Regions from separate parts of the Streptomyces sp. f51 genome, predicted to be linked through region 1. Evidence: riboswitches for the same ligand, from Rfam matches in the RefSeq annotation. Region 1 holds a riboswitch; the other holds the start of a gene.
What was found. Region 1 has a riboswitch for cyclic di-AMP ahead of WJM95_RS13000 (transglycosylase family protein). Riboswitches for the same ligand answer to the same signal wherever they lie in the genome.
Positions count from the first base shown of each region.

Region 2: linked by a shared signal. The riboswitch ahead of WJM95_RS15210 (M23 family metallopeptidase) and the one ahead of WJM95_RS13000 (transglycosylase family protein) in region 1 are both predicted to bind cyclic di-AMP.

Region 1 is NZ_CP149798.1:2,973,502-2,977,677, forward strand. Features, by position in the region: gene WJM95_RS12990 (septum formation initiator family protein) at 1-53, opposite strand, end outside; gene eno (phosphopyruvate hydratase) at 195-1,481, opposite strand; gene WJM95_RS13000 (transglycosylase family protein) at 1,814-2,512, opposite strand; cyclic di-AMP (ydaO/yuaA leader) riboswitch at 2,517-2,710, opposite strand; gene WJM95_RS13005 (transglycosylase family protein) at 2,894-3,835, opposite strand; gene WJM95_RS13010 (cytochrome P450) at 4,084-4,176, opposite strand, start outside.
Region 2 is NZ_CP149798.1:3,486,214-3,490,389, reverse strand. Features, by position in the region: gene WJM95_RS15225 (dihydrofolate reductase family protein) at 1-46, shown strand, start outside; tRNA gene WJM95_RS15220 (tRNA-Met) at 106-179, shown strand; gene WJM95_RS15215 (PP2C family protein-serine/threonine phosphatase) at 416-1,606, shown strand; cyclic di-AMP (ydaO/yuaA leader) riboswitch at 1,776-1,932, shown strand; gene WJM95_RS15210 (M23 family metallopeptidase) at 1,944-2,978, shown strand; gene WJM95_RS15205 (aldo/keto reductase) at 3,137-4,081, shown strand; gene WJM95_RS15200 (PrsW family glutamic-type intramembrane protease) at 4,150-4,176, opposite strand, start outside.

The DNA.
Region 1 (4,176 bases):
AGCAGCTTCAGCCTGGTCGAGGTGGAGAACCGGTCCCGGTCCTTCACGGCCATGAGTCCCGCCTCCCCGCTGCCGGCCCGCGGTGGGGGCCCGTCACGTGCGTACGTCCCCGCACACGGTACGGGACCGGGTACGGGGACGTACGGAGGGCGCGGGACGAGCCGTGCGGCTCAGCCCTAGAAGGCCGTGCTCGCTCAGCCCTTGAAGCGGGGGAACGCCGAGCGGCCCGCGTACACCGCGGCGTCGTCGAGGATCTCCTCGATGCGCAGCAGCTGGTTGTACTTGGCGACGCGGTCCGAGCGGGCCGGGGCGCCGGTCTTGATCTGACCGCAGTTCACGGCGACCGCGAGGTCGGCGATGGTGACGTCCTCGGTCTCGCCGGAACGGTGGGACATCATGCACTTGAAGCCGTTGCGCTGGGCCAGCTCGACGGCGTCCAGGGTCTCGGTCAGCGAACCGATCTGGTTGACCTTGACGAGCAGGGCGTTGGCGGAGCCCTCCTCGATGCCGCGGGCCAGACGCTCCGGGTTGGTGACGAAGAGGTCGTCGCCGACGATCTGGACCTTGTCGCCCAGCTTGTCGGTGATGACCTTCCAGCCGGCCCAGTCGTCCTCGTACAGCGGGTCCTCGATGGAGACGAGCGGGTACGCGGAGACGAGCTCCTCGTAGTACTCGGTCATCTCGGCGGCCGAGCGGGACTTGCCCTCGAACTCGTACTTGCCGTCCTTGTAGAACTCGGACGCGGCGACGTCGAGGGCGAGCGCGATCTGCTCGCCGGGGACGTAGCCGGCCTGCTTGATGGCCTCGACGATGAGGTCGAGGGCGGCGCGGTTGGACTCCAGGTTCGGGGCGAAGCCGCCCTCGTCGCCGAGTCCGGTGGACAGGCCCTTGGTCTTCAGCACCTTCTTGAGGGTGTGGTAGACCTCGGCGCCCCAGCGCAGGGCCTCGGAGAAGGACTCCGCGCCGATCGGGGCGATCATGAACTCCTGGATGTCCACGTTGGAGTCGGCGTGCGAGCCGCCGTTCAGGATGTTCATCATCGGAACGGGCAGCAGGTGCGCGTTCGGGCCGCCCAGGTAGCGGAAGAGCGGCAGGTCGGACGCCTCGGAGGCGGCGTGCGCGACGGCCAGCGAGACGCCGAGGATGGCGTTGGCGCCGAGCGAGCCCTTGTTGTCGGTGGCGTCGAGGTCGAACATCGCCTGGTCGATCAGGCGCTGCTCGGTGGCGTCGTAGCCGACGAGCTCCGGGCCGATCTGCTCGATGACGGCGAGGACGGCCTTCTCGACACCCTTGCCCTGGTAGCGGTTGGGGTCACCGTCGCGAAGCTCGATGGCCTCGAACGCTCCGGTGGAAGCGCCGGACGGAACGGCGGCACGACCCGTGCTGCCGTCGTCGAGGCCGACCTCGACCTCGACCGTGGGGTTGCCTCGGGAGTCCAGGATTTCCCGGGCTACGACGACGTCGATGGACGGCACGAGCATCTCCTTATGGGATGTGACGCGGGTACGCGGAGCTTGGCAGCCCCGCGGGATGAGCCTAACCGGCTCACGGGGATCGGCCAGCGATCGACCACCCCTTGAGCGGAACTGAGCGTACATATTGTTCCTGAACGGAACAAAAAAAGACATAAAAAACCCCGCTCCGGTGCGTGCGGGGGAACACGCGCCGGAGCGGGGAGCCCGTGGGGACGGGGAACCTCGGAGGTCTCCGTGCGGGGGCCTCACGAGGGAGCTTTCGCTCGCGCGGGCGGTGCGGCGCCGGTCCACGGCCTCCCTCCGCCGAAGGAGGCCGGTCGGCCGGCGTGCCGCACTGCTCAGTGGAGGTGCAGCTGCTGGCCCGGGTAGATGACGTCGGCGTCGGCGACGATGTCCTTGTTCAGCTTGAACAGCTTCTGCCAGCCGCCCTTGACGTGCTTCTTCTCGGCGATCGAGCTCAGGGTGTCGCCCTTGACGACCTTGTACTCGCCGTCACCCTTCTTGACCTTCTTGCCGGTCGGCGTGGTGACGGTCTTCTGGGCGGCGGGGCGCTCCGCGGAACGGGAGGCGGGCTGCTCCGTCGTACGGGTGGCGGGGGCGCTCTGCGAGGCGCTCGACGAGGAGGGCGCGGACGGGGCCGCCGGGGCCGAGCCGCCGCCGTACGGGGTGCTCGACAGACCGGTGCCGCAGGTCGGCCAGGCGCCCTTGCCCTGCGCGGCCAGGACCTTCTCGCCGATGGCGATCTGCTGCGACTTCGAGGCCTGGTCGGCGCTCGAGGCGTAGGCGGTGCCGCCGTACGCGGCCCAGGTGGAGGAGGAGAACTGAAGGCCGCCGTAGTAACCGTTGCCGGTGTTGATCGACCAGTTGCCGCCGGACTCGCACTGGGCGACGGCGTCCCACTCGGAGGCGGTGGCGGCGGAGGCGCTGCCGGCCGCCATCAGCGGGGCGGCGATGGCGACACCGGTGACACCGGCGAGAGCGGCGACGCGGGTGGCCTTGTTCGGGCGGCGGTGCTTGCCCTTGCTGGAGAACAGCATGGAGAGATCCCCTCACCGACGCCTGCGAGGTGAGCTGTCGGGTTCGGGCCGAATGAGTTGCCCGGCCACGTGCCTCGGATCCCGTCTCCAGGACATCCGGCACGCGGCTTCACCCCAAGCCGATCCCGGACGTCTCTCGACTCCCGGGCCCGGCACTTACCTTGGGTCCCCCGCTCCTGCCTACGGCGCATGACGCGACGACTGTTCCCGTACGGCCGTTGGCAGGATTCGGCGTTGCGACCGTCGGGGCCCGCTGTGGCGAGCGGTCACGACCGTAAGCAGTCGATCGGCGGAAATTCAAAGACGATCAGGGCTTCTGAGACCCATCTCTCACTTGCACCAAATGGGACATTCCGCAGCGAACCGTGACGCGAACTCCCGCTACTGCTGGGCCGTTTCGGCGACGACGGCAATGCTCCGACCAGGGACGACGAGGCCGGGACCACTGTCGGCGGCCGACGTGTCGGCGGCGGCCAGCTTGTCCCAGTCGGTACCGAGGCCGAGGTCGTCGGAACCGTCCCAGATGCTGCCCAAGACCTGTGCGGCGTACGAGGCGTCGGCGGTGTCGCTCCCGGCGCTCGCCGCGTGCCGTCCGGCGGAGCCGTCGGCGGCGTCGCCGGCCGTGTTCTCGGAGGCCTCGCCGCGGTGCCGTCCGGTACCGCTGCCCGGGGTGGCGGAGGCGCTCGAAGAGGCTTTCTTCTGGACCGACTTGGACGAATCAGCCGATTTGTCGGTCTTGTCCGCCGTCGCGTCCGCGGTGCCGGAGGTCTGCGAGGCGCTGGGCGCCGGGGTGCTGTCGGCCGAGGCCGAGGAGCCGCCCGAACCGGACGCGTCACTCGAAGCGGACGAACTGGGCGTAGTCGACAAACCGGAGGAAACATAGGAACTGGAGTCGTCGCCGCCCGACGAGTCGCCGGCCACGCCCGTGTCGACGCTGATCTCGCCCGAGCCCTTGCTGAGCCCGGAGAGCGGACCACAGGTCGGCCACGCCTTGAGACCCTGGTCGGCGAGCACCTTCTCGGCGACGGCTATCTGCTGCGAGCGGCTGGCCTGGTCGGCGGTCGGGGCGTAGTCGAGGCCGCCGTGCGCCTCCCAGTTGTCCTGGTCGAGCTGAAGGCCGCCGTAGTAGCCGTTGCCCTGGTTGGCGCTCCACGCGCCACCGCTCTCGCACTGCGCCACCCGGTCCCAGGTGGTTCCGTCGGCGGCGCTCGCGCTCGCCGCGGCGAGCAGCGGGATGGCGATCGCCGATCCGGTCACCCCCGCGGCGACGATGAGCGCGGGAGCCTGACGAGGGCGACGGTGACGGCCGTTCCCGGAGAGCATGCGGAAGCCTTTCGCGTGACAGCGGGGAGCAGCGCGGCTCCCGTCAATCCGGAAGCATGGGTGCCGCGTTGATGGGTGAACGTAGCCGCAGTCGATCGCTGGTTACAAGTCGATGCAGTACAGATCACGCGAAGATCACAGATTTGATGGACCGTCATGTTCCGGTAGCCGTGGGAGCGCTCTTTCCGGTATGCGGAAGGATCACTTCAGCAGGGGTGACGAAGGGTCGGCGATGGGCCGATCAAGGCCTATTTGACCGGGGTGAACTCCACCGGAAGCGTGCGCAATCCCCGCATAATGAGCCCTCCGCGCCAGCGCAAATCGGCCGATTCTCCGGCGAG
Region 2 (4,176 bases), 510 kb from region 1:
GGACCGCGCCCAGGCCCCCAACCGGCATCTGCCGGCCCGGCCCTAGGGGCCCGGTTCAAAGTGTGTGCTCCGGGTCCCGCGAATGGCGTACACTGGTGTCAACGACGCGGGGTGGAGCAGCTCGGTAGCTCGCTGGGCTCATAACCCAGAGGTCGCAGGTTCAAATCCTGTCCCCGCTACTGAAGACCAAAGGCCGGAACTCGGATTCACGAGTTCCGGCCTTTGGCATGTGCTTTCCACCGGCCTTGTTTCTCCGGCCGTCCACCGACCTTCCTCCGTCGGTCCTCGTTTCCATCGGTCCTCGTTTCCGCCGGTCCTCTTTCCGCCGGTCCGTCTTTTTTGCCGGCGGGTGCCGTCCTCCCCCGGTCGGGCCACACCGGTCGCCCGCCGCCACCGCACCGGTTCTTCTGGACGCGTGGGGCAGCCAGGAGGTGAGCGGCGGACCGGACGACACGACGACCGGACCGGCCGTCCGTCCCCCGGCGCCGGACGGCCCGGGAGCGCTCCACCACCCGGACCCGCCGAAGCCTGGCCGCGCAGGCTCGTGTGCGTCCGCGCCTTCGTCCGGGCCCTGCCCGTGCTGCTCGTCGTCGCCGGGATCCTCTACGACTGCTTCACCCCCGCCGAATTCACCGCGGCCCCCTTCTTCACGGCCGCGCCCCTGGTCGCCGCACCCCTCTCCTCGCCGCGCGGCACCGTTCTCGCCGGAGCCCTCGCCGTCGGCGCGGTGCTCACGGTCCACCTCCTGCTCGGCATCGTCCTGCACGTCGACGCCGTCACCGAGGTGGTCACCGTGGCGACGGCCGCCGTCCTGGCCGTCCTCATCAACGTCGTGGTCCGGCGCGGCGACGAACGGCTCGCCTCGGTCCGGGAGATCGCCGAGTTCGCGCAGCGCGCCGTCCTGCCCGAGCCCGAGGCCCGGATCGCCGGACTCGAGGTCGCCGCCCGCTACGAGGCGGCGCAGGAGGACGCGTTCATCGGCGGCGACCTGTACGCGGTGCAGGACTCCCCGCACGGCGTCCGGCTGGTCGTCGGGGACGTGCGCGGGAAGGGGATGACCGCGGTGGCCGCCGTCGCCACGGTGGTCGGCGCGTTCCGGGAGGCGGCCGAGCAGGAGGCGACCCTCCAGGGCGTCGCGGGGCGCCTGGAGCGGGCGCTGACGCGCGCGGGCTCCCGCCGTGACGGCGTCGAGGCGGCCGAGGGGTTCACCACGGCGGTCCTCGCCGAGATCCCGCGCGGCGAGGGCGTCGTACGCGTCGTCAACCGGGGGCATCCGCCGCCCCTCCTGCTGGGCCCGGACGGCACGCTCGCCGTCCTCTCCGCCGAGACGTTCGCGCTTCCCCTCGGGTTGAGCGAGCTGGGTGGCCCGTGCGCCCCCACGGTGCAGCACCGCTTCCCGCGCGGGGCGACGCTGCTCCTGCACACCGACGGGCTCTCCGAGGCCCGCGATCCGCGGGGGGAGTTCTACGACCCGGCCGCCTGGCTGGCCGGTCGGGTCTTCCCCGGTCCCGACGCGCTGCTGGCCGCCCTCTTCGAGGCCGTCTGCCGACACACGGGCGGCGCGCTGACGGACGACCTGGCGCTGCTCGCCGTCCGGCGCCCGTGACGCGGGCCGCCGGCGCGAGGCCAACTCGCCCGTTTTTCATCGCTCATGACCCCAAAGTCCAGACCAAAAGGCGTTAACGATCAGTCGGAACATCTTGGAATTCAGTGGCCGGGTCTATTAACGTTCGATAACGCAGCGCGGCCGTAACAGCCGTCACAAGAGGTGGCTCCGTGCGCACGCGCCGAATCCCGCAAGGGAACCGGGGACCCACATCGTGGGGTGAATCGAGCGTAATCCGCCGTAACAGCACGGTGGCAGTACGCCCGTAGGAGACCTTCCTGCTCCGAACCCGTCAGCTAACCCGGTAGGCGGCATGGAAGGAAAGGAGTGCGCCCACGTGGCGTCCAACCGGCCCGCTCAGCCAACCCCGTTCGCGCCGAACGAAACGCACACCTTCGGCTACGGCAAGGACGAGGAAACCTGGGAGGAGTGGAATCCCACCGCGGATTCCGTCGCTCCCGTCCGCGGCCGGCACCGCACGGGCAAGCAGCGCGGCGGAGGACTCGCCCGCAGCTCCACGGTTCTCGGCGTCGGCGTCATCGCCGCCGTCGGCGGGGGCGGCATCGCGAGCGCCGCCCCGGGCAAGGCGCCCGTCTCGATCTCGCTGCCCGACCTGTCGTCGGTCACCGCGTCGGCCAAGGCCCTGATATCGGACAGCGGATCCAGCACGCCCAAGGGCTCCACGACCCCGCTCACCAGCGCCGGTCTGACCACCGCCGACGAGGCCCACGGCGCCACCGACGCCGGTGAGGCGCTGCGCGACCGCATCATGCAGCAGGCCAAGTCGCAGCAGAACCGCGCCGACACCGCCTCGCAGCAGGCCGCCCAGAACGCCGCCGCGAAGAAGGCCGTCGCGACTGCCGCCAAGCAGCAGGACGCCGCGGAGGCCAAGGCCGCCGCCGCGAAGAAGAAGGCGGAGGAGGCGGCCAAGGCGAAGGCCGAGCAGGAGCGCCTCGCCGAACTCGCCAAGAGCTACTCGCTGCCGACCTCCTCGTACACCCTGACCTCGCGCTTCGGCGAGGCCGGCTCGATGTGGTCCTCCGGGTACCACACCGGACTCGACTTCGCGGCGCCCACCGGCACGCTCATCAAGGCGATCCACAGCGGCACCGTCACCGAGGCCGGCTGGGCGGGCGCGTACGGCTACCGCACGATCCTCACCCTCGACGACGGCACGGAGCTGTGGTTCTGCCACCAATCCTCCATCGCCGTCAGCGTGGGCCAGAAGGTCGCCACCGGCGATGTCATCGGCCGGGTGGGCGCGACGGGCAACGTCACCGGGCCGCACCTGCACCTCGAAGTGCACCCCGACGGCAACCCCACCGGCATCGACCCGATGGCATGGCTCCAGAGCAAGGGCCTCAACCCCTGATCTCAGGCAAGGGCCTCGCCCCCTGATCCCCGGTGGTCCCGACGCCACCCCCCTGCGTCAGGACCACCGGTCAGGCGGGCCCGGACCCCCGCGCCCACCCGGGCCGTCCCGAGGTGATTGCGGAATACATCCATCCGGTGCGGCTGTTGAGGTCGTACATGACTTCTCTTCGCAAGCTCGGTGCGTCCGACCTCGAGGTCTTCCCGCTCTCCCTCGGGGGCAACGTCTTCGGCTGGACGGCCGACGAGACCCGGTCCTTCGCGGTGCTCGACGCCTACGCGGCCGCCGGCGGCAACTTCCTCGACACGGCCGACTCCTACTCGGCCTGGGTCGAGGGCAACGAGGGCGGCGAGTCCGAGACCATCATCGGCAAGTGGCTGAAGACCCGCGGCAACCGCGAGGACATCGTGGTCGCCACCAAGGTCAGCCAGCACCCCGCCTACCCGGGGCTGTCCGGTGCCAACATCAAGGCCGCGGCCGACGCCTCGCTGCGCCGCCTGGGCACCGACCACATCGACCTCTACTACACGCACTTCGACAAGACCGAGGTGCCGGTCGAAGAGATCATCGGTGCCCTCGACGACCTGGTGAAGGCCGGCAAGGTGCGGCACATCGCCGCCTCCAACATCTCGCCGGAGCGGCTGCGGGAGTCCCTGGAGTTCTCCGACCGCGAGGGTCTCGCCCGCTACGTCGCGCTCCAGCCGCACTACAACCTCGTCTCGCGCGACACCTACGAGGGCGCCCTGCTGGACGTCGCCTCCCAGGCGGGTCTGGCGGCCGTCCCGTACTTCGCGCTCGCCGCCGGGTTCCTCACCGGCAAGTACCGCCCCGGCACGGAGGTCGACTCGCCCCGGGCGGCCGGCGCGGCCAAGCACCTCGCCACGGACCGCGGGCCGCGGGTCCTGGCCGCCCTCGACGAGATCGCCGGGGCCCACGGCGTCGCCGTCCCGACGGTCGCCCTCGCCTGGCTGGCCGCACAGCCGACGGTCGCCGCGCCGATCGCCTCCGCCCGCACGGTCGAGCAGCTCCCGGCCCTGCTGGGCGTCGCGGACCTGGTGCTGACGGACGAGGAACTGACCCGCCTGTCGCGGGCGTCGGCGTAACGGCTTCGGCGGCGCCGCGCGCTTCCCGGTGGGCCTCACCGGGGCCGCGCGCCGCCGCCGTTGCGGCCTCAGGAGCGGTACGGGTTGTACGCGGG